3 regions of the Bacillus sp. FSL R5-0422 genome follow, and region 1 is predicted to be linked to each of the others. Evidence: predicted binding sites of a transcription regulator. Region 1 holds the regulator's gene; each other region holds the start of a gene.

Region 1 (7,080 bases):
AGTCTGATGTGAAAGCCCCCGGCTCAACCGGGGAGGGTCATTGGAAACTGGGAAACTTGAGTGCAGAAGAGGAGAGTGGAATTCCACGTGTAGCGGTGAAATGCGTAGAGATGTGGAGGAACACCAGTGGCGAAGGCGACTCTCTGGTCTGTAACTGACGCTGAGGAGCGAAAGCGTGGGGAGCGAACAGGATTAGATACCCTGGTAGTCCACGCCGTAAACGATGAGTGCTAAGTGTTAGGGGGTTTCCGCCCCTTAGTGCTGCAGCTAACGCATTAAGCACTCCGCCTGGGGAGTACGGTCGCAAGACTGAAACTCAAAGGAATTGACGGGGGCCCGCACAAGCGGTGGAGCATGTGGTTTAATTCGAAGCAACGCGAAGAACCTTACCAGGTCTTGACATCCTCTGACAACCCTAGAGATAGGGCTTTCCCTTCGGGGACAGAGTGACAGGTGGTGCATGGTTGTCGTCAGCTCGTGTCGTGAGATGTTGGGTTAAGTCCCGCAACGAGCGCAACCCTTGATCTTAGTTGCCAGCATTTAGTTGGGCACTCTAAGGTGACTGCCGGTGACAAACCGGAGGAAGGTGGGGATGACGTCAAATCATCATGCCCCTTATGACCTGGGCTACACACGTGCTACAATGGACAGAACAAAGGGCTGCGAGACCGCAAGGTTTAGCCAATCCCATAAATCTGTTCTCAGTTCGGATCGCAGTCTGCAACTCGACTGCGTGAAGCTGGAATCGCTAGTAATCGCGGATCAGCATGCCGCGGTGAATACGTTCCCGGGCCTTGTACACACCGCCCGTCACACCACGAGAGTTTGTAACACCCGAAGTCGGTGAGGTAACCTTTATGGAGCCAGCCGCCGAAGGTGGGACAGATGATTGGGGTGAAGTCGTAACAAGGTAGCCGTATCGGAAGGTGCGGCTGGATCACCTCCTTTCTAAGGATATATGGAGCAGCGTGCGTTTTCGTCTTGTTTAGTTTTGAAGGATCATTCCTTCAAAACATGTCTCTAGCGAGACAGGATTGTTCTTTGAAAACTAGATAACAATAAGTAATACATTCACATTGAATGCAATGCAAAGTTCATCACACATAGTGATTCTTTCTAAAGTAAGAAATGGTTAAGTTAGAAAGGGCGCACGGTGGATGCCTTGGCACTAGGAGCCGATGAAGGACGGGACGAACACCGATATGCTTCGGGGAGCTGTAAGCAAGCTTTGATCCGGAGATTTCCGAATGGGGAAACCCACTGCTCGTAATGGAGTAGTATCCATACTTGAATACATAGAGTATGAGAAGGCATACCCGGGGAACTGAAACATCTAAGTACCCGGAGGAAGAGAAAGCAAATGCGATTCCCTGAGTAGCGGCGAGCGAAACGGGAACAGCCCAAACCAAGAGGCTTGCCTCTTGGGGTTGTAGGACACTCTATACGGAGTTACAAAGGAACGATATAAGCGAAGAGGTCTGGAAAGGCCCGCCAAAGAAGGTAACAGCCCTGTAACTGAAATGTTGTTCTCTCCAGAGTGGATCCTGAGTACGGCGGAACACGTGAAATTCCGTCGGAATCCGGGAGGACCATCTCCCAAGGCTAAATACTCCCTAGTGACCGATAGTGAACCAGTACCGTGAGGGAAAGGTGAAAAGCACCCCGGAAGGGGAGTGAAATAGATCCTGAAACCGTGTGCCTACAAGTAGTCAGAGCCCGTTAAAGGGTGATGGCGTGCCTTTTGTAGAATGAACCGGCGAGTTACGATCCCGTGCAAGGTTAAGCAGAAGATGCGGAGCCGCAGCGAAAGCGAGTCTGAATAGGGCGCATGAGTACGTGGTCGTAGACCCGAAACCAGGTGATCTACCCATGTCCAGGGTGAAGTTCAGGTAACACTGAATGGAGGCCCGAACCCACGCACGTTGAAAAGTGCGGGGATGAGGTGTGGGTAGGGGTGAAATGCCAATCGAACCTGGAGATAGCTGGTTCTCTCCGAAATAGCTTTAGGGCTAGCCTCAAGGTAAGAGTCTCGGAGGTAGAGCACTGATTGGACTAGGGGCCCCTACCGGGTTACCGAATTCAGTCAAACTCCGAATGCCGATGACTTATCCTTGGGAGTCAGACTGCGAGTGATAAGATCCGTAGTCGAAAGGGAAACAGCCCAGACCGCCAGCTAAGGTCCCAAAGTATACGTTAAGTGGAAAAGGATGTGGAGTTGCTTAGACAACCAGGATGTTGGCTTAGAAGCAGCCACCATTTAAAGAGTGCGTAATAGCTCACTGGTCGAGTGACTCTGCGCCGAAAATGTACCGGGGCTAAACGTATCACCGAAGCTGCGGACTGTTCTAACGAACAGTGGTAGGAGAGCGTTCTAAGTGCTGTGAAGTCAGACCGGAAGGACTGGTGGAGCGCTTAGAAGTGAGAATGCCGGTATGAGTAGCGAAAGACGGGTGAGAATCCCGTCCACCGAATGCCTAAGGTTTCCTGAGGAAGGCTCGTCCGCTCAGGGTTAGTCGGGACCTAAGCCGAGGCCGAAAGGCGTAGGCGATGGACAACAGGTTGATATTCCTGTACCACCTCCTCACCATTTGAGCAATGGGGGGACGCAGGAGGATAGGGTAAGCGCGGTATTGGATATCCGCGTCCAAGCAGTTAGGCTGGGAAATAGGCAAATCCGTTTCCCGTGAAGGCTGAGCTGTGATGGCGAGCGAAATTTAGTAGCGAAGTTCCTGATTCCACACTGCCAAGAAAAGCCTCTAGCGAGGTGAGAGGTGCCCGTACCGCAAACCGACACAGGTAGGCGAGGAGAGAATCCTAAGGTGATCGAGAGAACTCTCGTTAAGGAACTCGGCAAAATGACCCCGTAACTTCGGGAGAAGGGGTGCTTCTTAGGGTGTTAAAGCCCCGAGAAGCCGCAGTGAATAGGCCCAGGCGACTGTTTAGCAAAAACACAGGTCTCTGCGAAGCCGTAAGGCGAAGTATAGGGGCTGACGCCTGCCCGGTGCTGGAAGGTTAAGAGGAGCGCTTAGCGTAAGCGAAGGTGCGAATTGAAGCCCCAGTAAACGGCGGCCGTAACTATAACGGTCCTAAGGTAGCGAAATTCCTTGTCGGGTAAGTTCCGACCCGCACGAAAGGCGCAACGATCTGGGCACTGTCTCAACGAGAGACTCGGTGAAATTATAGTACCTGTGAAGATGCAGGTTACCCGCGACAGGACGGAAAGACCCCGTGGAGCTTTACTGCAGCCTGATATTGAATGTTGGTACAGCTTGTACAGGATAGGTAGGAGCCTTGGAAACCGGAGCGCTAGCTTCGGTGGAGGCATCGGTGGGATACTACCCTGGCTGTATTGACCTTCTAACCCGCTGCCCTTATCGGGCAGGGAGACAGTGTCAGGTGGGCAGTTTGACTGGGGCGGTCGCCTCCTAAAATGTAACGGAGGCGCCCAAAGGTTCCCTCAGAATGGTTGGAAATCATTCGCAGAGTGTAAAGGCACAAGGGAGCTTGACTGCGAGACCTACAAGTCGAGCAGGGACGAAAGTCGGGCTTAGTGATCCGGTGGTTCCGCATGGAAGGGCCATCGCTCAACGGATAAAAGCTACCCCGGGGATAACAGGCTTATCTCCCCCAAGAGTCCACATCGACGGGGAGGTTTGGCACCTCGATGTCGGCTCATCGCATCCTGGGGCTGTAGTCGGTCCCAAGGGTTGGGCTGTTCGCCCATTAAAGCGGTACGCGAGCTGGGTTCAGAACGTCGTGAGACAGTTCGGTCCCTATCCGTCGCGGGCGCAGGAAATTTGAGAGGAGCTGTCCTTAGTACGAGAGGACCGGGATGGACGCACCGCTGGTGTACCAGTTGTTCTGCCAAGGGCATCGCTGGGTAGCTATGTGCGGACGGGATAAGTGCTGAAAGCATCTAAGCATGAAGCCCCCCTCAAGATGAGATTTCCCATTCCGCAAGGAAGTAAGATCCCTGAAAGATGATCAGGTTGATAGGTCTGAGGTGGAAGCGTGGTGACACGTGGAGCTGACAGATACTAATAGATCGAGGACTTAACCTATATTCTATTGTGAAGTTTGAACATTGTTATCTAGTTTTGAGAGAACATTCTCTCCATCAGGTTTGGTGGCGATAGCGAAGAGGTCACACCCGTTCCCATACCGAACACGGAAGTTAAGCTCTTCAGCGCCGATGGTAGTTGGGGGTCTCCCCCTGTGAGAGTAGGACGCCGCCAAGCTTGTATAAGGATCAGTTCCATTTGGAACTGGTCTTTTTTGTGTTTTTAAGAGGTTTGACACCATATAAATGTGGAAATAATATTCTTAGTTGAGCGATTATCTTGAAAAATCGACCGAAAAAATTTATAGTAAGATTAAAGTCAAATATAGTCAAAGTCAATGGAGGAGGAGGCGGAGTGGCACAAAATATTTCTGATATCATCGAGCAGTATTTGAAAGAAGTCTTGGATCAGAATGGTCGAGAAATATTAGAAATTAAGCGCAATGAAATTGCAGATAAGTTTCAATGCGTACCTTCACAAATTAACTATGTTATCAATACACGCTTTACGAGCGAGAGAGGCTACATCGTTGAAAGTAAGCGTGGCGGCGGTGGCTATATCCGCATCATTAAAGTCAAAATGAATGATGAAGTCGACTTATTGAACAATATTATTTCCCAAATATATCATCGTTTATCACAGGCTGCCTCTGATCATATCATCATGCGTCTTGTCGAAAATAACATTTTATCTGAAAGAGAAGCAAAGATGATGATCAGTGTCATGGACCGTTCTGTTTTGCACATTGATTTACCTGAACGTGATGAATTGCGGGCTCGGATGATGAAAGCGATGTTAAATGCTTTGAAATTAAAGTAAAGCGGGTGAAAAGATTGATTTGTCAAGAATGCAATGAGAGACCAGCCACTTTTCACTTTACGAAAGTTATAAATGGAGAAAAACAAGAAATGCACATATGTGAACAATGTGCAAAAGAAAACAGTGATTCATATGCTATGAGTGGAAACCAAGGTTTCTCTATTCACAACTTATTATCAGGTTTATTGAATATTGATCCTAGCTTTACGACAAGTGCGAATAAGGGATCATCTATTTTTCAAGAAGCAAGAGAAGTGGATCAATGTCCTAAGTGTGGCTTAACCTTTCAACAATTCAGAAAAACAGGCCGTTTTGGCTGTGCAGAATGCTATCGTTCGTTTGACCAGTATTTGAACCCTGTTTTACGGAAAGTCCATAGTGGGAATACAGTCCATAATGGAAAAGTGCCTAAACGGATTGCCGGCAGTCTTCATGTGCGCCGGAAACTTGAGTTGATGCAGCAAGAACTGAAGCAGTTAATTGAACAAGAAGAGTTTGAAAAAGCAGCGGAAGTTCGAGATCAAATTCGTGCATTAGAGCATGAGCAATCTCAGCAGAGGGAGGGAGATTAACAACATGTCACTCCAGCATTTTATTCAAGACGCTTTAAGTCAATGGATGAAACAAAAAGGACCCGAAAGTGACATTGTTCTAAGTAGTCGAATCAGGCTAGCACGAAACCTAGAGCATGTTCGTTTCCCAACTCAGTTTTCTCAAGAAGAGGCTGAAGCTGTTCTCCAGCAATTTGAGCAAAAGTTTGCTAGCCAGGAAGTGAAGGACATCGGAAACTTTGTTCTAATTCGAATGAATGAAACGCAGCCTTTAGCAAAGAGGGTACTTGTTGAAAAGCATTTGATCAGCCCAAACTTAGCAGAATCAAGATTTGGCGGTTGTTTGCTTTCTGAAAATGAGGAAATCAGTGTGATGCTGAATGAAGAAGACCATATTCGGATCCAATGCTTATTCCCAGGATTCCAACTAGCCAATGCATTAAAAGCAGCTAACCAGATAGATGACTGGATTGAGGAGCAAGTGGATTATGCATTTTCTGAAAAGCGAGGATACTTAACAAGCTGTCCAACGAATGTAGGTACAGGTATTAGGGCATCAGTCATGATGCATTTACCCGCTTTAGCCCTCACAAGACAAATGAATCGGATTATTCCTGCGATTAATCAATTAGGTCTTGTAGTCAGAGGAATTTATGGTGAAGGCAGCGAAGCAATAGGGAACATCTTTCAAATTTCAAATCAAATGACACTTGGTCAATCAGAAGAAGATATTGTAGATGATTTAAATAGCGTGACCGCGCAGCTTATTGAACAAGAGCGATCTGCACGAAAAGCATTATATCAAACATCTAAAATTGAACTTGAGGACAGAGTGTACCGGTCCTTAGGGATTTTGTCCAATTGTCGTATGATTGAATCAAAGGAAACAGCAAAATGTCTGTCAGATGTGCGCCTTGGAATTGATTTAGGTATCATTAAGGGGCTTTCAAGTAATATACTGAATGAACTCATGATTTTGACACAGCCTGGCTTTCTTCAACAATATTCTGGAGGAGCTTTGGAGCCAAATGAAAGAGACATAAAAAGAGCAGCAATTATTAGAGAAAGACTGCGTTTAGAAATGCATAGGAATGGACAGGAGGATGAAACGATATGATGTTTGGAAGATTCACTGAAAGAGCTCAAAAGGTATTAGCACTTGCACAAGAAGAAGCCATTCGCCTAGGCCATAAGAACATTGGTACTGAACACATTTTACTTGGTCTAGTACGTGAGGGTGAGGGCATCGCCGCAAAAGCGTTAGAAGCACTGGGCCTTGTTTCAGATAAAATCCAAAAAGAAGTCGAAAGCTTGATTGGAAGAGGGCAAGAGGTGTCTCAAGCTATTCCTCATTATACGCCTAGAGCGAAGAAGGTCACTGAGCTTTCAATGGATGAAGCAAGAAAGCTAGGTCATTCCTATGTAGGGACAGAACATATTCTATTAGGTCTTATTCGCGAGGGAGAGGGTGTAGCAGCCCGCGTTTTAAATAACCTCGGAGTGAGCTTAAATAAAGCACGTCAGCAAGTCCTGCAGCTGCTTGGCAGTAATGAAACAGGTGCATCTGCCGCTGGCTCTAACAGCAATGCAAATACACCAACATTAGATAGCTTAGCAAGAGATTTAACAGCGATTGCGAAAGAAGATAG
Region 2 (7,080 bases), 720 kb from region 1:
TACTTGTCGTTACCTTCTTGCTGACGGTCATCGGTGATTTGATAATTGGCGTCACCGCAGGGCTCATTTTAGCCTTTATCGCTTTTATCAAAAAAATGAGCCAGACAACCAGCATTCGTCCAAATGTTGTGGTTCCCCAAATGGAAACGGCAGCTGCTTTAGAAAAACAGACAGACCAGCAAGGCATCAGTATGTACGCCATTGAAGGGCCGCTGTTTTTCGGAACAACAGATTCACTCGAAAATTCAATTTTGGACCATGTTCAGACAAAGCCGAAAACGCTCATTCTGCTCATGAATAAAGTCAATTATATGGACACATCAGCAGAAGCGGTGTTAATGAATATCTCCAATCGGTTAAAGCATCATAATGGTAAGCTGATGATTGTCGGACTTCAATCGCAGCCGAAAGAGCTTTTGCGTCGAACAGGTCTTTTCCATCATATTGGAAAACAGTATTTCTTTGAACGAACTGATGATATTTCACCTCAGCATCTATAAAGATGGAAAAAAGCATGTGACGATGTGGTCACGTGCTTTTCAGTTCTGAAAAACGCTTTGTGAGTTTCTGTTGATGCGAGGAGAAAATCTCTTCTACTGTCACATCATAGAGATCGGCTAAAATAAGTAGATTCCCTAATACATCTCCCATTTCTTCAACGAGTTCTCTCTTCAACTCAGCTGATTTTTGTTTTTGTTCGTCAGGCCGGTCACGTCCGATCTCGATGGCTCTAACAGCGCGCGCGAGTTCGCCTGTTTCTTCCATCAGGAACCCTAACCGGATAAACGGTCCGTATTCTGCCCAATTTCTCTTTTTGTAAAAATCCTTAATCCATTTCTCCATCTCATTTGTTTGCATTCTCTTTAAACAGCTCCTTATATGGTGTGCACCTTTTGATTTTACACTATATATAGATGAAGCAGCTGTTTTTTAAAAAACAATTATAGTAGAATGAGTGGGTGAAGAAATCATAGAGAGAGATGGAGCTGTTTTTGATGAAAACGATTTGTGTGTTTGCTGGTTCGAATCCAGGCGTGAAGGACGTCTACAAAGAAAAGGCTGTAGAGCTAGGGGCTTATATGGCAGAGCAAGACATCCGACTTGTATACGGCGGTTCACGAATTGGATTAATGGGTGCCATTGCAGATGAGGTCTTAAGACATGGCGGGGAAGTCATTGGGGTGATGCCTAAAGGGCTTTTTAGAGGAGAAGTGGTGCATCAAGAGCTGACAGAATTAATCGAAGTAACAGGAATGCACGAACGAAAAGCGAAAATGAGTGAGCTGGCTGATGGATTTATTGCGATGCCAGGCGGCTTTGGTACATATGAAGAATTATTTGAGGTGCTATGCTGGGCTCAAATCGGCATTCACCAAAAGCCAATCGGCTTGTATCAAGTGAATGACTATTTCAATCCGCTTATAGACATGGTGAAGTTTAGTGTACAGGAAGGTTTTTCGAATGAATCACATCTTCAATTGTTACATGCTTCCAGCGAACCGGAGGAATTAATCACACAGATGTCTTCTTATCAAACACCAACTCTTGAGCAGAAATGGACGGAGTTGTCGTAAAGCGTATTTTCAACACAAAAAACCGTCTGTTTAAGGAGCAGACGGTTTATTTTGTCATATTATTTTTGTTCTTCTGTATTACGGGTCAAGACTTTGTCAATGAGTCCGTATTGAAGTGCTTCTTCCGCTGTTTTGAAGTTGTCACGATCTGTATCGCGCTCAATGACTTCAATTGGCTGACCAGTACGTTCAGCAAGTACTTGGTTCAGTTTATCGCGTAAAGAAAGGATTCGTTTTGCCGCAATTTCAATTTCTGTTGCTTGACCTTGGGCACCACCTAGTGGTTGGTGAATCATGACTTCACTGTTTGGAAGGGCATAACGCTTACCTTTTTCACCAGCAGCAAGCAGGAACGCACCCATAGATGCAGCCATACCAATACAAATGGTTGATACCTTTGGTTTAATAAATTGCATCGTATCGTAAATGGCCATACCAGCTGTGATTGAACCGCCAGGGCTGTTAATGTAGATAGAAATATCTTTTTCTGGATCTTCAGCTTCTAAGAAAAGCAGCTGTGACACGATGGAGTTGGCAACATTGTCATCGATCGCAGAACCAAGCATGATAATACGGTCTTTTAAAAGACGAGAATAAATGTCGTAAGCTCTTTCCCCACGATTTGTTTGTTCAATGACTGTAGGTATTAAATTCATAATGTTCCTCCTTCACCTTTTAGGTAAGTATGTAATTCAATGATACATTTTTGGTCAATAAAGGTCAAACAAAACGCAATCAAAAAATTCGACAACCACATGTTATTTTTCCCAAAATTTATTTTCTTAAACCATGGAAAAGTTTTAAAAAAATATGGTAAAACTTTCTGCTATGAGGTAATATTACCTATGTCATCATTATATATAGTCAGAAAGAAGGAAAAAGAGTGGATAATCTTTTGGAGAAAAGTAATTTGACTGATCAACAGCGTATTGTTGTATCAACCGAACTTCAAGCCAAAAAAAAGTCGAAATTAGTTGTATTTATTTTGTGGTGGTTCCTTGGAGCGATTGCCGTTCATCGTTTTTATCTTGATGAAAAGAAAGGCTATGCAGTGACCATGCTTCTACTAGGATGGTTGACATTGTTCATTTGGCCATTTATTGATGGGATCATTTGTCTTGTCAAAACAGTGGATGAAGTAAATGAAAACATAGAACGAAAAATTATTGCATCAGTTAAAAGTGCATAAGTAGCAAAGTCTGCATCTTTTCGGTGCAGGCTTCTTCTTTGAAGACATCAGAATATCATTGCTTTCTTGTAGCATTTCCCTTATAATTTGATATGCTGACGTTCAAAAACATATCGTGCGCTCGTAGCTCAGTTGGATAGAGCGGTGGTTTCCGGTACCACGTCTGCCGGGGGTTCGAATCCCTCCGAGCGCGTACTTGACCTTGTTTACGATGATAAAGGTCTTTCATGAACCCCTCTTCATTTGATGAGGGGTTTTTGTATGTTCAATCGGATTGATCGTTAGTGAAAAAATGATCTTGTAGCAACACAGCAACATCTATCCGAGTATAATAAAATAACCCCCACTCTTAACATAAGAATGGGGGTTATTGCTATAAAGGGGTTACCTGCCTTTTTGGCCTTTCCTGTAAATAGCCGCAGGTATAATTGTAAGAAGAACAATGATAAATCCAATCACGGATACAGTATTTTTTATTGTATTGTCATTCACAGTGAAGTTTGTCACGATCATTGCCGCCAGACAAAGAATGATGATTAAATAACTGTATTTCTCCAAGACTTTCACAAAATATCCCTCCAATATGAATCTATAAAATTGAAACAATTATTATAATATGATATTTTTACCTCATATACAAAAAATAAACAAGAAAGGGGTATATTGGATGACAACTATTTTTCATAAGAAGAGTGTTATATGCTTCATAACAGCTCTTTTCATGTTATTGTCAACGATTTTTACTGCGAATGCAACAGCAATTAGTCCTAATTCAGAAGTGGATGAAGAGTATCAAGAGTTGCTAGAGGTTTTATTGACGATTGAAGCTTTACCTGACAGCGTTATTGCAAAAGGAGATGAAGCCGTAGTTAAATGGTTGAAAGAGAACTCTAATATCCCTCTTCAACGACATGGTGAGGTTGTTACTATGGGTGTAGTTGGTTGTATTTCTGCGGTTGGAACTGCTATTATAACCAATGTTATACCAATAGCAAAAATTGCAAAAGTCAAGTCCGCAATAAAAGCTGCAGGAGGCGCGACAAAATTTGTTAAAACATTGATTCCAGCGTATAAAGCCGCCAGACAGGCGGGGAAAAGTAAGTGGAATGCTGTAAAGGCAGCTGTAAATAAAGCAGCGAAAAATGCTAGTCCTGAAGCAAAAAGAGCACTGCTTGAATTTTTCAATATAGGAAATGTGTATTCAGCGTGCTTTGAATAAATATCAAAACATCAGATCCGATCTCTATTGAAAAAACAGTCTGATGTATTTAAAAAAAATGCTTCTCAAATCGTAATGTGAAAAAGACAAAGTGCTTATTAGGAGACTTTGTCTTTTTTCCTGCCACTTTATCATGAAATACTAGCCATAAGACTCATTTCTTCCCTTTACAGGCGTATTTGTTGAGCCTGCTGGCTGTATATGATTAACATGGAAGAGAATTGACAATGAGGAGGTATTTCTGTGGCGAAGGTTTTATTGATTACATTTCCTGCTGAAGGGCATGTGAATCCTATGTTAGGAATTATCAAAGCATGGGCAGATCGTGGAGATGAAGTGCATGCGGTCACAACGGTACATTATGAAGAACGAATGAAACGCTTAGGCGCTCACGTACATAAACATCCAGACTATATTCGGACATTACACGTGGATGAAGGAAATCTCGATTCCATGCAGCCGTTCTTTCATGCGATGCTGCAAACATCATTTGATATTTTAGAGGTGGTGGAAACACTATCTCAGCAGCATTCATTTGATTTTGTCTATTATGATATGTTTGGGGTAGGGGAGCTTGTTCGAGATTACTTACAAATTCCAGGGATCGGTTCAAACCCATCTTTTGTGCTGCAAGAGGCGCATTTTGATACACCTCTATACAGAAAGGATGAGAAAGCCGATTATCTGTTAGAAAGCATACAAGAGCGTTTTGGCGTTCAGCCAACGCGTTTGATGCAATTCATGAAAAATCGCGGAGAATTGAATATCGTGTATACAAGTGAATATTTTCAGCCGTCTGTCGATGCAGTGAACGATTCATTTGTTTTCATTGGACCGAGCTTTCTAAAAAGGGCAGATCAGCATGATTTCCCGCTGGAAGCTCTTGAGCGAGAAAAAGTTGTCTTTATTTCGATGGGAACTGTTCTTGGAGATACAGAGGCATTTTTTAATATGTGTATTGATGCCTTTGCCGACTTTGATGGAAAAGTGGTACTCGCAACAGGTGAAAAAGTGGATCGGTCTCTCTTAAAAGAAGCACCTTCTCATTTTCTGATCGAGTCTTATGTGCCGCAGCTTGAAGTGCTTGAACTGACAGACGTGTTTGTGACGCATGGCGGAATGAACAGTGTCAATGAAGGCATTCATTATCACGTGCCAATGGTTGTCATTCCGGTCGACAAAGATCAGCCGATGGTCGCACAAAGACTGACCGAGCTATCTGCTGCCCGAGCACTTGATAAAGATCAACTGACAGCAAAGCAGCTAAGAGAAACCGTAGAATCTGTTCTAGGAAGCGACACGTACCGTGCTGGAATTGAAAAAATTGAAGAAAGCTTCCAAACAGCAGGTGGAACCGATAAAGCATTGCGGACGATCGATCAATGGATGCAGACGAAACAGACTCAATTATGAGTCTGTTTTTTTGATGAAAAAAGTGATTGTATTCCCGAATCCTGTATGCTATTATTCAATTCGTAATCATTTCGATTAATAATCGTAATGATTACGATAACTCGAGATTCGGAGGTAGTACATATGAGTGATCAGCCTGTATACATAAAGAAAAAGCAAACCTATGTGACATACACCTTGATGCTTTTTTCAGTCATGGCTTGTTTTTTGTTGGCATCATGTTCTGATAACAAAGCATCTTCCGGTATGAATGACAGAGAAGAAGATGAGCTGGTGTATGCAAGTACAAAAGATATAAGGGATATCAACCCCCATTTATATGGCGGAGAGATGGCCGCTCAAAATATGGTGTTTGAATCGCTTGTCGTCAATACAGAGAAGGGCGTTCAGCCTGCCTTAGCCAAAAGTTGGGACATTTCAAAGGATGGGAGGACCTACACCTTTCACCTTCGAAAAGGCGTGACTTTTTCAGACGGTGAGCCTTTTAATGCAAAGGCAGTGAAAATGAATATGGACGCCGTCGTTAAAAACATTGAAAAGAACGCTTGGCTGAATCTCGTATCCGAAATCAAATCCACAAAGGCGGTGGACGAATATACTTTTATTCTCACATTAAAAGAGCCTTATTATCCTACGTTAGAAGAATTGGGCTTAACACGTCCCTTCCGTTTTATTTCTCCAAAAAGCTTCATTGATGGAACGACTGCAAAAGGAGTTCAAAGCTATGCAGGCACAGGTCCTTATGTGCTAAAGGAACATAAAAAAAATCAATATGCCGTTTTTAAAGCGAATGACCACTACTGGGGGAGAAAGCCAAACATTTCAACAGTGAAATGGAAAGTCATGCCGGATCATCAAACGATTTTACTTGCTCTGCAAAAAGGAGAAATAGATCTCTTATTTGGAGCGGATGGTGACATGATCGACGGAGACTCATTCCAGGCTTTAAAGGAAGCAGGTCAATATGGTGTGACCGTGAGTCCACCTGTTGGTTCGAGGTCGATTGTCATCAATTCAAACCAGCCAATGACAAAAGATCCGAAAGTCAGAGAAGCGTTTCAATATGCCATTCAAAAAGAGATGATCACAAAAGGCATTTTAAATGGAACGGAACAGGTGGCCCATACGCTGCTTGCCCCGTCAGTCCCTTACGCGGATATCCCTCTGAAAAAGAAAACCTATCAAAAGGAGAAAGCAGAGACATTATTGGATGAGGCAGGCTGGAAGCTGAAAGAAGATGGCTACCGCTATCAAAATGGCAAAAGGCTGAGTGTCGCCATTTACTATAATTCCGATAATGCAGGCGAAAGAACGATAAGTGAATCGATTCAACAAGATTTCAAGCAGGTTGGAGTTAATCTGGATATTAGAGGAGAAGAAAAACAGGCATTTCTAGATCGACAAAAAACAGGGAAATTCGACCTGATGTACTCACTATCATGGGGACTTCCTTATGATCCTCAAACCTATGTTTCTTCGTTCCGCGTAGCATCACATGCTGATTACCAAGCCCAATTAGGGTTGAAGAAGAAAAAGTGGCTGGACGAGACGATTACGAAAGTATTGGTAGAACCAGATGAGAAAAAGCGGAAACAAATGTATCGAGACGTCTTGACGTATATCCATGATGAAAATGTCTACATTCCAATCTCTTATTCTGTGACAAAGGCTGTTTATAATAAGCG
Region 3 (7,080 bases), 1.2 Mb from region 1:
TGAACCATCCCAAGTAAAGGCGGAATCACACCAGCTGCAAGAGTAGTCACAGCCAGCCGTTCTGACAAACATGGTTTTTTGTCCAATCACCATCCCTTCTCCTTGAATGGTCGGACCAAAGATCTCTAGTACAGGAATCGCCTTAGCCATTGTGCTCAACTCGTTTCGGCCGGTAAATGCAGTAGCTTGTTGGTGTCTCCCTCACAAAGACCTGAACACATACCGGTTTATTTGCTAAAGTCGATAAATAATCTGCGACTTTGTCATGGACTGTCTTTGCCACAACCTCTGTAGTAGGCATCGCGTATGGATTGGTTGATGAGAATTCCTCATGATCATTCAGCAGTGTGTGATCATACTGTCCATGAATAAGTTTTTTCAGTGTACTGAAATTGACAAGGAAACCCGAATCATCTAGTTCATCTCCAGCAATGGTTATATTGATGGTGTACGTATGACCATGTACACGGCTGCAAGCACCTGCATCTTCTCTTGGGATGAAATGGGCAGCTGATATATGCATATCTTTATTCAATTCAAATGAGTATGGATGATTCGTTTGTGGATAGATTTGAGAAAGCATTTATTTTGCCTCCTTCATTTCCATGTACGTGTCATAGCCCTTTTTCCGAAGTTTACACGCAGGACATTCCCCGCAGCCATCAGAAATGATGCCATTATAGCAAGTGAGTGTTTCATTTTTCACAAAATCTAGTGCATTCAGCTCGTCTGCCAATTTCCATGTTTCTGCTTTATTGAGCCACATAAGTGGCGTATGGATGACAAATGGTTTTTCCATCGCCAAATTTACTGTGACATTACATGACTTTACAAACTCGTCACGGCAATCTGGATAGCCGCTAAAGTCTGTCTCGCATACACCTGTGATAATATGTCTTGCTCCGATTTGATATGCAAGAATAGAAGCAAAGGATAAGAACACTAAGTTTCTTCCTGGTACAAACGTGGAAGGCAGCTCTCCTTCTTTTTCTTCAATATCAATGTCATCTCTTGTTAAAGCATTTGGTGCCAGCTGATTCAAAAGTGACATATCTAATAGATGATTCTTCACACCTAACTTATCCGCAATTCTTTTGGCGACATCAATTTCTTCTTGATGACGCTGATTATAATGAAAGGTCACGGTTTCTACCTCTTCGAATTGTTGAAGTGCCCATAATAAACATGTTGTACTGTCTTGTCCCCCGCTAAAGACAACGACTGCTTTTTCATTTTTCATCTTCTGTTCTCCTCCTTTTGCAGATCTATACCATCGTACAAAGCTGCATCTGAAAGGCTCATGAAAACCCCTATTTTTCTCAAAAGAAAAGACACCTTTACATGTGTATGAGGTGTCCCAGCCATAAAAAATAAAAAATGCCACATCCAAGGATACGGCAAGTCCTTAGTTTTTTATAGAGGGTTTTGCTAGAACCTCTCCCGTTTACACGGATTTTTGTTCAATTTTCACAGAGGATAGTGTACCACATATTTGTCATGCAGGCTATCCCTTCTTTACTTATCTAAAGAGGCAGGCACTTTTTTGAGAAAAAGAAAGAGGATAAAAAAGATGCTCACATAGCCAAAAATAGGATAAACCGTTGATATCAATGTACCGTAACCAATTTTACTTATCACATAGCAGCATAAGAGAATAAGGGATATCGTCAAGACACTGTTCATTCGTATATACGCCCTCACTTGTCTCTCAAGTCCATATAAATTGCCTATGACAGATGTAAAAACTTCGCCGAAAATCACAAATAAATAAATGAGGTGTATGGAATTTGCTACTTGATACACGACCTGTGCCATTGGAATATCAAACGCCTCCAGCATATCTAATGAAGAAAGAGATAAAAAGCATACGAATAAAATAACTGTCAGCATGATGCCCCCAAGCACAGCTCCCTTTTTAATCACCGCTTCAGAGGTCATTTCATTTGCGACGGGCACTAAAACGGCTTGAGAAAGTGCCAAATTAAAAGCACCATATGAGATAGCTGATAAAATCCACTCTCCCTCACCCATTTGCAAGGCAAGAACATAACTATCACTACTGCTAAAAACGAATGAATCAAGAAACACGATCAATGAAAAGAAAATAAGCATTGGGACGACGAGAACATTCACACCAAATAATCCTTTTGATCCTTTCAAAAGCACAATCACACTCAGAATGATTGTTAAAAAGATCCCATATTCCTTCGATATGCCAAGCTGCTCTTCAAATATAGCACCTGCGCCAGAAATCATCACTGAAGTGACGCCTAGTAAAATAAAAAACATGACGACATTAATATATCGACTGGCAGCTGCGCCAAATAAAAACCGGTTCATATCTTGATAAGACTCTGCTTCAATTCGTTTCGAAATGAGCATCATTTTTGCCCCAAGTCCAGTAAAAATAGCGCCGCTAATCAAGATTCCGAATAATCCAATCCAGCCAAAACGAACAAAAAATTCTACGATTTCTTTTCCGGTCGCAAACCCAGCTCCAACCACTGTTCCTACATATACAAAGGCAAGCTGAAAAGCGGATTCATTTGAACGTTTCATGTGACCCCTCCGCACCCATCACTTTCGATTGTCTTTTTTTATCCTATGAGACAAGTTCCTTGAAAAGAAGGACAAACCATGATTAAATGCAAAAAAGGATTTTCACCTGCCTTTGAGCAAAACAGTTGAAAGTCAAAATAGGTCAGAGTATACTATAGTCAAAGATGGTCAAACAACAGACCATTTTCTTTAACATTCATTGGTCAAATAAAGTCAAACTTTAAAATATAAGGAGGTCATGGCAAATGCGTTGTCAACATTGTCAAGTAAATGAAGCAACAATTCGCCTGAATATGCAAGTGAATTCATCCCGGAGCCAAATGGTTTTATGTGAAGACTGCTACACCTCTTTGATGGAGCAATCAAAAATGAAAATGGTCGGAGGAAGCTCATTCTTCTCTGAGCAAGCAGGACATACGCAAAACATAGAGCAGCCAAAGCAAAAAGGGTTACTCGATGAACTTGGCCGAAATTTAACAGATGGCGCGAATGCTGGTTTAATTGATCCAGTCATCGGCCGTGATGAAGAAGTCGCAAGAGTCATTGAGATTTTAAATAGAAGAAATAAAAACAATCCCGTCCTCATTGGTGAACCAGGTGTTGGGAAAACAGCGATTGCTGAAGGACTTGCACTGAAAATTGCAAGTGGCCATGTACCAAATAAATTAAAGAACAAACAAATCTATTTATTAGATGTCTCGTCCCTTGTCGCGAACACAGGGATACGTGGTCAATTTGAGGAAAGAATGAAGCAGTTAATTAAAGAACTGCAAAGCCGTAAAAATATTATCTTATTTGTAGATGAAATTCATCTTCTTGTAGGCGCAGGGTCTGCCGAAGGGTCAATGGATGCTGGAAACATCTTAAAACCAGCCCTTGCACGAGGCGAGCTCCAGCTAGTAGGTGCGACGACATTAAAAGAATATCGTCAAATTGAAAAAGATGCCGCACTTGAACGGCGCTTCCAGCCCGTCATTGTAGATGAGCCAACACAAGCTGAAGCAATCGAGATTTTAAAAGGCATTCAAGATAAGTATGAAAGCTACCATGGCATCACCTATTCAGACGAAGCGATTCAAGCGTGTGTTCAATTATCTTCACGGTATATCCAGGACCGTCATTTGCCGGATAAAGCCATTGATTTAATGGATGAAGCAGGTTCAAGGGCGAACCTCTCCATTGATGCAGCAAGTGAAGATGAACTAACAAATCGCCTGAGTGAAATTGCTGCTGAAAAACAGGCTGCTTTAAAAGAAGAACAATACGAAAAAGCAGCAAAGCTTCGAGATGAAGAAGAAGCCATTGAAGCAAGACTTCAAAACAAAACAAATCACAAAGAACATGTCGTCACAGCAGAAGACATTCAAGCCATTGTCGAACAAAAAACAGGCATCCCTGTTGGCAAACTGCAAGCAGACGAACAAACCAAAATGAAAGAAATTGACGTCCGCTTAAAAGCACGAGTGATCGGTCAGGAACATGCGGTTGAAAAAGTAGCGAAAGCTGTGAAGAGAAGTAGAGCCGGCTTAAAATCAAAACATAGACCAACTGGCTCCTTCCTATTCGTTGGACCAACAGGTGTTGGGAAAACCGAATTATCAAAAACGCTAGCTGAAGAATTATTTGGTTCACGCGAGGCGATCATCCGATTAGATATGAGTGAGTACATGGAGAAACACTCAGTATCTAAGCTCATCGGTTCTCCACCTGGTTATGTTGGACATGATGAAGCAGGTCAACTGACAGAAAAAGTGCGCAGAAAACCATACAGCATCATTTTGCTGGATGAAATCGAAAAAGCACACCCTGATGTGCAGCACATGTTCCTTCAAATCATGGAAGATGGCCGGTTAACAGACAGCCAAGGCAGAACTGTCAGCTTTAAAGATACAGTCATCATCATGACAAGTAACGCAGGCAGCACAGATAAAACGGTTAAAGTCGGCTTCCAGTCTGATCAGGAAGAAGCAATCGAGGAACAATCACTCATTGATTCACTCAGCGCCTATTTCAAACCAGAATTCTTGAACCGTTTTGACAGCATCATTCAGTTTGACTCCTTAGATCGAGATGATTTAGTGAAGATTGTAGATCTTCTGCTCAATGAGCTGTCAGCACAATTAAAAGAGCAAAATTTAACAGTCCATGTGACAAAAGAAGCGAAAGAAAAAATTGCAGAACTTGGATATCATCCTGCATTTGGTGCTCGTCCATTGCGAAGAACCATTCAAGAGCACGTTGAAGATCAAATGACGGAGATATTGCTTGAAGAAGATAAGCTTTCAGGATTTACTGTAGCTGTTGAAGATAACGAAATTGTCGTTAAAAAAGGATAAGTACATCTTAAGAAGGATTTACAGCTCCATCATGTGGCGGTGTCTAAGTTCCATCCGCACGCCGACGCTCCCCCGCCTCTTTTCATTTAAGATAAAAGAAAAAGAGGTGGATCACATGATGAATTGGAGCTATGATCTTGTCAAAATCATGTATGAGGAAAAATTAAAAGAGCTGCTTTTAAATGAAACTGCTCAAAGAAATTAAAAAGAAACTCCCTTTATATTAGAGGGAGTTTCTTTTTTAAAGCAATAGAAAGCGCTTTCGTCAAAATTTCTTCACAGAAACTGTCTTAATTTGATATTCAGACTAAAACCCTTCTAGAAGACACCGATATTAACTATAGAAAAAGATAGTTAAAGGATTTGGTGAGATAATGGACAAAACATCGTTAATAGGTATTATTTTAGCATTTATTGCACTGAGTGTCGGTATGGTTTTGAAAGGTGTAAGTCTAACCGCTCTTATCAACCCAGCGGCTATATTGATCATTGTGGTTGGGACGATTGCAGCTGTTGTCATCGCATTCCCATCTAGTGAAATTAAGAAAACACCAAAATTGTTCGGCAAAATTTTCAAAGACAACAAGCTTCCAACGATTCAAGAAATGATCCCTCTTTTTTCAAACTGGGCACAAATTGCGCGTCGTGAAGGTCTTTTGGCTTTAGAAGCTAGCATTGAGGAAGTAGATGATGATTTCCTTAAGAACGGTTTAAGCATGGCCGTTGATGGTCAAAGTGCAGAATTTATTCGTGACGTCTTAACAGAAGAAGTTGACGCCATGGCTGAAAGACACCAGTCAGGCGCATTAATCTTTACACAAGCTGGTACATACGCTCCGACGCTTGGTGTACTTGGCGCCGTTGTCGGACTTATTGCTGCACTTGCTAACATGGGAGATATTGAAGCACTTGGGCATGCAATCAGTGCTGCCTTCGTTGCGACACTGCTTGGGATTTTTACTGGGTATGTGTTATGGCATCCATTTGCCAACAAACTGAAGCGTAAATCAAAGGAAGAAGTAAAACTTCGTCTGATTATGATCGAAGGGATCCTTTCTGTTCTTGAAGGTCAATCTCCAAAAGTGATTGAACAAAAACTTCTCATGTACTTACCAGCGAAAGAACGTGCAAATCTTGTCATTGAAGAAGGAGAAAAACAAAATGGCTAGGAAACGTAAAAAACATGATCACGATGACCATGTAGATGAATCTTGGCTGATCCCTTATGCCGATCTTCTAACGCTTCTACTCGCTCTCTTCATTGTGCTTTTTGCATCTAGTTCGATTGATGCGGCAAAATATGAACAGATGGCTAAGTCTTTTAATGTCGTCTTTACAGGCGGTACTGGTGTCATGGATCAATCCAGCATGCAAAGTACTGAAGAAACTGAAAATAGCAACCAGACCAAGAAAGCAGCGGAAGAAGATGAAGAAGCTAAAGCGAAAGCTCGAGATCATGCTGTTCTCACAAAGGTCAAAAAGCAAGTGGATTCCTTCATTGCTAATAAGAAACTTGGAGCTAAGCTCGAAACAAAGCTGACGGACGAAGGTTTGCTCATTACGATAGAAGACAGTATCTTCTTTGATTCTGGCCGAGCAGTTATTCGCCCTCAAGATGTCCCGTTAGCAAAGGAAATTTCAAAACTACTCGTTATTAACCCCGCTCGTGACATCGTCATTAGCGGACATACTGATAATGTACCGATCAGAAATTCAGATTTTGAATCCAATTGGTATTTAAGTGCCATACGTGCTGTAAACTTTTTGAGTATTCTTCTTGAAAACAGCAATTTAAACCAAGAGAACTTTAGTACAAAAGGTTTTGGTGAATTCAAGCCGATCGCTTCAAATGATACGGCAGAAGGCAGAAGTAAAAACCGACGCGTAGAAGTACTGATTTTACCGATTGAGAAAAAAGCAAAATAAAAAAGGGAGCCCTCGGCTTCCTTTTTTATTTATTCTTTATGATCATATAAATGTTTTGCACGAAGTCCCACATGTTTAAGCATGTCAATGCAGGCATCCTTCTCTTCTTCGCTCAGGACACTGATCATCTCATGAATTTCTTTCGCGTGATCTGGGAAGATATCATCAAGCAAAGTTCGTCCCTGCTCGGTAATATGCGCAAATGTGACCCTGCGGTCTTCTGCACAGGCCTTACGACTGAGGAGTTCTTTCTTCTCCA

Evidence for each region. Region 1 encodes CtsR, which represses protease genes until heat stress. Its sites were predicted from a motif close to ATGGTCAATAAAGGTCAAACA; they were not measured.
Region 2: clpP (ATP-dependent Clp endopeptidase proteolytic subunit ClpP) is a predicted target of CtsR. The motif match lies at 2,281-2,301, and genes of this name have one in related genera.
Region 3: MKX52_RS06385 (ATP-dependent Clp protease ATP-binding subunit) is a predicted target of CtsR. The motif match lies at 2,714-2,734, and genes of this name have one in related genera.

The regions. Positions count from the first base shown of each region.
Region 1 is NZ_CP152014.1:100,210-107,289, forward strand. Features, by position in the region: rRNA gene MKX52_RS00555 (16S ribosomal RNA) at 1-948, shown strand, start outside; rRNA gene MKX52_RS00560 (23S ribosomal RNA) at 1,131-4,061, shown strand; rRNA gene rrf (5S ribosomal RNA) at 4,123-4,238, shown strand; gene MKX52_RS00570 (CtsR family transcriptional regulator) at 4,416-4,880, shown strand; gene MKX52_RS00575 (UvrB/UvrC motif-containing protein) at 4,895-5,452, shown strand; gene MKX52_RS00580 (protein arginine kinase) at 5,457-6,548, shown strand; gene clpC (ATP-dependent protease ATP-binding subunit ClpC) at 6,545-7,080, shown strand, end outside.
Region 2 is NZ_CP152014.1:3,016,866-3,023,945, reverse strand. Features, by position in the region: gene MKX52_RS15585 (SulP family inorganic anion transporter) at 1-500, shown strand, start outside; gene MKX52_RS15580 (MazG-like family protein) at 529-858, opposite strand; gene MKX52_RS15575 (TIGR00730 family Rossman fold protein) at 996-1,574, shown strand; gene clpP (ATP-dependent Clp endopeptidase proteolytic subunit ClpP) at 1,634-2,230, opposite strand; gene MKX52_RS15565 (TM2 domain-containing protein) at 2,458-2,763, shown strand; tRNA gene MKX52_RS15560 (tRNA-Arg) at 2,881-2,956, shown strand; gene MKX52_RS15555 (hypothetical protein) at 3,431-3,982, shown strand; gene MKX52_RS15550 (macrolide family glycosyltransferase) at 4,226-5,395, shown strand; gene nikA (nickel ABC transporter substrate-binding protein) at 5,519-7,080, shown strand, end outside.
Region 3 is NZ_CP152014.1:1,271,134-1,278,213, reverse strand. Features, by position in the region: gene queE (7-carboxy-7-deazaguanine synthase QueE) at 1-150, opposite strand, end outside; gene queD (6-carboxytetrahydropterin synthase QueD) at 143-583, opposite strand; gene queC (7-cyano-7-deazaguanine synthase QueC) at 584-1,240, opposite strand; PreQ1 riboswitch class I at 1,400-1,444, opposite strand; gene MKX52_RS06390 (hypothetical protein) at 1,516-2,559, opposite strand; gene MKX52_RS06385 (ATP-dependent Clp protease ATP-binding subunit) at 2,805-4,895, shown strand; gene motA (flagellar motor stator protein MotA) at 5,270-6,064, shown strand; gene motB (flagellar motor protein MotB) at 6,057-6,821, shown strand; gene MKX52_RS06370 (MarR family transcriptional regulator) at 6,851-7,080, opposite strand, start outside.